DNA from 2 places in the Psychrobacillus sp. MER TA 171 genome. Region 2 is predicted to be linked to the other one. Evidence: a T-box and tRNA genes for the amino acid it is inferred to sense, from the RefSeq annotation. Region 2 holds a T-box; the other holds one or more tRNA genes.

Region 1 (3,174 bases), on a different contig from region 2:
TCTTCTACTCCCTCATTGTAGTCCATACTCTTTCCCGATTGCTTCATGATTATATTTACATAGATTAACTTATTCTGCAGATTTATCAGATAAACCTTTTCTAAGCTTTAATTTCTATACTTATATTCAGAAAGAAAGACCATCCGCATTTGAACTGGATGGTCTTTTGCTATTTAACTAACTATTAATATGGGTTTGGCTGGTAGGAATAATTTGGCGTTATCTTTTCATTGTTATAAGGCTTGTGAAAGATATGGGTTGTTGCAGGTGACATCGGTGGGATGAGCCAAGTCCAATTCCCAGTGACGTCTCTCCCTGCATCCCGTTCTATTTCCTCAAACTTTTTAAACTGATGAGCAGCCGTATGATGATCCACGATACTCACCCCGTCCTCCTTAAAGGAATATAAAACAGCCGCATTCAGTTCGACCAATGCGCGGTCCTTCCAAAGAGAGGCGTTCGACTTAGTGTTCAAGCCCATTTGCTTAGCAATGGTAGGCAGCATATTATATCGATAATCATCCGCGAGATTACGTGCACCTATCTCTGTTCCCATATACCACCCGTTAAATGGAGCAGCAGCATACGTAATCCCGCCAATTTCCAGCTTCATGCTAGAAATCATCGGAACGGCATACCATTTTAGCTGTAGGTTTTGAAACCAATCCATTTCTGGATGCCGAAAAGGAACCTCTAAAATATACGAATCTGGAATGTCCAAAACCTTTGGAGGCTGATTATTCACTTGAATGACAAGCGGGAGCACATCAAAGTTTGTACCCTTCCCTTTCCAGCCAAACCCCTCGCATACTTTCGTAAAAGCAAGGGAATCAGAATCTCCAATGACTCCATCCTCGGTTTCATAGCCAGCATAACGTATGAGCTGATGATTCCAAACACGAACATCCGTTGAAGAAAAAATGGTAATCGTCGGTCTGATTCGTCCGTCGTTCGAAGCGTACTCGATATGGTCAAGCAATGCCTTGAAAATGTCTTCTTCCTTACATAAATCTCGCTTATCGAAAACAGTCAGACTTTGCCAAAACAAACGACCAATGCATTTATTGCTATTACGCCAAGCAACTTTAGCACCGAACTCCAGCTCCTCCGAAGTATGTACATATGTGCCACAGCGATTGATTTCAACTTCTATTTCTTCCAGGCGAGCAACCATCTCACGTTCCTCTTTACCTGTCTCTATGTAATAAAGTCTTATAAATTCCTGCGCTTCAGTTAACATGATCATAGCCCCTCCCACTATCTCTTCCATCTTAGTGGAAGGGAGCAGTCCCAAACAAGTACCTCAGTAGAGGGAGATGTGAGGAATTTATGACACCCCACTTAGGAGAAAAGAAAAAAACTATATACTACCAACTCTGGTATATGATAAAATCAGATTAACTTTAAAACCCGGTCTTGTAGCTCAGTTGGGAGAGCACCACCTCGACAAGGTGGGGGTCGCTGGTTCGAGACCAGTCGGGACCATATATTAATAGTAGCCACAACCTTTGTTATCACAGGATTTGTGGTTTTTTATTTACACGAAGAATATTTCAATTTTTGTAGTTGGGGTTAAAATGGGGTTAAAATCTAAGTATTATAAGCCCTAAATTTACCGTCCGGAACAGCCCTAGCAAATCCTATTAGAACATCACCTTTCCATGCACCAACAGATATTTCCCGTTTTAACATTTCTTCAATATCTTGTTCTTTTCTATCTTCCCACCAACCTGCATCACTATAAAGTCTAATAAGTTCAGTTGCTTTTATTGGTTTCTCAATAAAACTCTTAACCTCCACTTTCAAACTACCATCCCCAAAAATCTTTCATTATATTACCTCTAAATTTGTGTATTTAATGCCCCCTTGGATTCGTTACATTTTCTGCAACAAGGAAGAAGGTTGTCCCATTCAAAAGTTAGATCTGGAAATATAGACTTAAAATAGTTGCTACTTACTAGCCCGCGATTGTTTTATAACTGTATGATATATAGTTTTCAAAGCATAATAAAAAGCCACATGTGCATGGATGTGACTAAAAAAATTATTATGTTCTTATCCAGTTATTCTCTTCATAACCTTTCAATACTTCTTCAAGATGTTCTTCTGTATTGTAGATTAATTTATGTCTACTTAAAAACACTGTGCAATATTCACCATCAAGATTAATAATAACATATGTAACTATTGTTGGATTTAAGTAAGAAGAAAAACCTTGATCTTCGATTATATCCCCTTTTCTAGGAACAAAAGTAAATTCATCGAAATCATATTCTTTCACCATACAAATTTCACCATCGCCAATAAAAATCATGAATTTTATTTTCAGACTTTTCACCTCCCTTCACACTAATCATAATGTGGATGGAAATGATTATATGTAGTAATAATTTGACTACATACTAAATTTTACTCTTCTTTCATGTCCATCTGAATCAAATGTTTACATTTCGGACATTTACATGTTAACTTGTATGTCTTTTTCTTAGGATTAACTTCATCCGCTAATGTTTGTACTATTCCTGGAAAAGAAAGAGCAACTGCGACAACAGAGATAAAGTTTAAAGGATCCAGTTTACCTTCAATCCCTTGAACTATCAGGACTAGAAGCATGTAAAAGAAAAACAATATTAAGAAGATAGCTAACGTATATTTAATGATTTGATTATAAATTGATTTCACTTTATTCCACATATATTATCCCTCCTTAACTTAAAATACGGGTATAAATGGAAAAAGTTTCATAATAAAAAGCCACATCGAATTTGCAGTGACCTAAAGAAATGAGACAAATAAAAACACCTTTCGTTGAAAAACGGGTATACATTACCTAACTTATCAATACGGAGGTGTTTTTTCTATGGGAACAAGAATCAGTTATCCAGTAGAGGTAAAAATGAAGGCCATTGAAATGCGATTGGCTGGGGTGCCGGTAAAAGAAGTAATGGAAGAGTTAAACATTCGGAACAAAACACAATTGGAAACATGGTTGCGGTGGCATCGAAATGGAGAAACCCACCGCCTCCATCAACCAGTAGGTAAACAATATACCTTCGGTAAAGGACCGGAATATGGTAGTGAGACTGCCAAACTACAGGCAGAGAATCGTTTTTTGAAACAGCAGATTGAAGTCTTAAAAAAGTACAAGGAATTGGAAAGGAAGTGGAGATATTA
Region 2 (3,174 bases):
CCAGTCACAGAAATCATCCCAGATGAAGTTGTATAGGGCACGACCAACTTCGCCGAACTCATATCTCTCTGAAAGTCTTGTAACTTGCTCGATTGTTTCATTTAAACGAGTTAGGATCCAAGCATCTGCAACGGATTTTTTCCCATCTAAATTAATTTCCTCGTATTTCAATCCATCCATATTCATCAACGCAAAGCGTGAAGCATTCCAGATTTTATTGGCAAAGTTCCAAACGGCCTCTACTTTTTCTACTGAGAAACGTAAATCTTGTCCTGGAGAAGAACCAGTGCTTAAGAAATAGCGTAGTGAATCTGCTCCGTACTTATCAATTACGTCCATTGGATCAATACCATTGCCGAGGGATTTAGACATCTTACGCCCATCCTCTGCACGTACAAGACCATGAATTAATACATCATCAAATGGACGGGTTCCTGTAAATTCTACACCTTGGAATATCATACGTGACACCCAGAAGAATATAATATCATAACCTGTAACAAGGGCATTTGTTGGGTAATACTTCTTCATCTCTTCGTTTTCTACATCCGGCCAGCCTAGCGTAGAGAAAGGCCATAAAGCAGAGGAGAACCATGTATCTAGTACATCCTCATCCTGCTTCCAATTTTCTTCGTCTGCTGGAGCCTCATGCCCAACATACACTTCGCCAGTTTCTTTATGGTACCAAGCTGGAATTCTGTGTCCCCACCAAAGCTGACGGGAAATACACCAGTCATGTATATTTTCCATCCAACGTAAATACGTTTTTTCAAAACGATCCGGTACAAAGTTTACTTTACCCTCTGATTCTTGAAGCTTAATCGCTTCTTCTGCAAGTGGCTGCATTTTTACAAACCACTGAGTAGAAAGGTAAGGCTCAACTACTGCTCCGCTTCGCTCAGAGTGGCCTACAGAGTGTGCATGCTCTTCAATTTTAAATAAAACACCTGCATCTTGAAGATCTTTTACGATTTGTTTACGGCATTCAAAGCGATCCATTCCTTCATATTTAGCTGCATTCTTGTTCATTGAACCATCTTCATGCATAACTAAAATACGCTCTAGGTTATGACGATTACCTATTTCAAAATCATTTGGGTCATGTGCAGGAGTAATCTTAACAGCACCACTACCAAACTCCATATCTACGTAATCATCTGCTACGATTGGAATTTCACGGCCAACGATTGGTAATTTCACCGTTTTTCCGATTAAGTGTTTGTAGCGCTCATCTTCAGGATGTACTGCAACCGCTGTATCCCCTAGCATTGTTTCTGGTCGAGTTGTTGCAACATCGATCGAACCAGTACCATCTGCAAGTGGGTAATGCATATGATAGAATGCACCCTGTATATCTTTATGAATTACTTCGATATCAGAAAGTGCTGTTTTTGTAGCAGGATCCCAGTTGATAATGTATTCCCCGCGGTAAATCAAGCCTTTGTTATAAAGCTTAACAAATACTTCCTTTACTGCATTGGAAAGACCCTCATCTAAAGTGAAGCGTTCACGAGAATAGTCTAAGCCTAAACCTAGTTTTGACCATTGCTTGCGAATATGTCCTGCATATTCATCTTTCCATTTCCAAGTTTCTTCCACAAATTTTTCACGACCTAGGTCATATCTCGAAATATTGTCAGCACGTAATTTTTCTTCTACCTTTGCTTGTGTAGCGATACCTGCATGGTCCATTCCTGGTAGCCATAGAGCGTCATATCCTTGCATACGCTTCATGCGAATAATAATGTCTTGAAGAGTTGTATCCCAGGCGTGACCTAAATGTAGCTTCCCTGTTACGTTAGGCGGTGGAATCACAATGGTATATGGTTCCTTTTCGCTTTCTGGATGCGCCTCAAAATATTTACCTTTTAACCACCATTCATAGCGGCCTTTTTCGATTGACTGCGGATCATACTTGGTTGACATCGTTGTCTCATTTGTCATATCGTTTCCTCCTTAAAAAAGAATATAAAAAAACTCCTATCATCACTAAAGGACGAAGGAGTTTGTTCGCGGTACCACCTTTATTCGCAGATGCAATACAACACATCACGCTCTCAATTAGATAACGGCTTCAAACCGGCAATTGCTACTGTTAGTTCACAAAAGCTGCTCTTGGGCTACCTTCAAATGGTGGCTAACGGAAACATTTCAGCAAATTGTTTCCTTTCTTTAGATAACCGTGTCATTTTACTCTTCCCATTCATAGCATCCATATATAGTTGTTTTTATTGTATAGGATATTATTATATGCCGTCAAGCATAGTCTTGTGAAAGGAGGAAAACACTATGAAAAGAGGATACAACCCCTATTTACTGCCCGACTGGTTAAGAAGAACTCGTTTTTACGTGAAAGGAATCATTATACCAATCGGTTGCTTTCAACTTGTTCGTGTTTTAATTGTTCCAACAACATGGGATTTTCTCTTGCTAGTATTTCTAGCATTTCTTGGTTTTCTATTATTTAAGGACATTATTTGATGGAAAGGAAAGCTTGGTATACCCATCCTCCAAATTAAATATAAACTGTAGCTCAGAATCATCCTCAGCCGGGCTTTCCACTTCTCTATTTTTAATCGTCACATTAGTCTGCTCCTGAACTGGTTCCTGTACCGTACGTGGGGACTGCTGTTCATTACTTACAAAGGCCTCTCTATGGCTACTAGACTCTAATACTAGGATTTCTTCTACTTCTTCAATCATTTCTTGTCTTACCTCTGCTACTACTTCCTCCGTTTTAGGACGATGCGTTTCATATTCACAATTGACTAGCCATACGATTTCAATACCATCTGACTCTGCTTTGCAATTTATAGTTTCTATACTTACTGTCGGTAACGTTTCGGCTTGTATTCTATCTTTACTAATCTCTACACTCATCGGTACCGCATATTCAAAATAACCAAGCTCACCATTTAAATCTAGGTCTTCGATTTCCGTAAATTCACTTGTTGCGTGATGCTCCACTTCACCTTCCTCAAACTCCACGTGACAAGTAATATGATAAATACCATTGATATGCACCATATTGTCCATTTCCTCATGAAAATACTGAGGGGTTACATTGATTGTCTTTACTTCCTTAGGCACTCCAAAGCTTTGCGGAAAACAGAACTGTTCCTTAACTTCCCAACTTTTAACTTCCATTTTTCATCCTCCTTCATATAGGACAAA

Evidence for each region. The T-box of region 2 lies ahead of M3627_RS07245 (valine--tRNA ligase). A T-box ahead of a tRNA ligase gene usually reads a tRNA of that ligase, here a tRNA-Val.
Region 1: it encodes a tRNA-Val, which carries the amino acid that the T-box ahead of M3627_RS07245 (valine--tRNA ligase) is inferred to sense. The anticodon was not compared.

What each region holds. Positions count from the first base shown of each region.
Region 1 is NZ_JAMAWN010000042.1:443-3,616, reverse strand. Features, by position in the region: gene M3627_RS20235 (nitric oxide synthase oxygenase) at 185-1,246, opposite strand; tRNA gene M3627_RS20230 (tRNA-Val) at 1,413-1,485, shown strand; gene M3627_RS20225 (hypothetical protein) at 1,591-1,806, opposite strand; gene M3627_RS20220 (hypothetical protein) at 2,048-2,314, opposite strand; gene M3627_RS20215 (hypothetical protein) at 2,410-2,694, opposite strand; partial or broken gene M3627_RS20210 (IS3 family transposase) at 2,861-3,168, shown strand; gene M3627_RS20205 (hypothetical protein) at 3,163-3,174, shown strand, end outside.
Region 2 is NZ_JAMAWN010000005.1:167,318-170,491, reverse strand. Features, by position in the region: gene M3627_RS07245 (valine--tRNA ligase) at 1-1,944, opposite strand, end outside; T-box leader at 1,990-2,216, opposite strand; gene M3627_RS07240 (hypothetical protein) at 2,290-2,481, shown strand; gene M3627_RS07235 (hypothetical protein) at 2,461-3,147, opposite strand.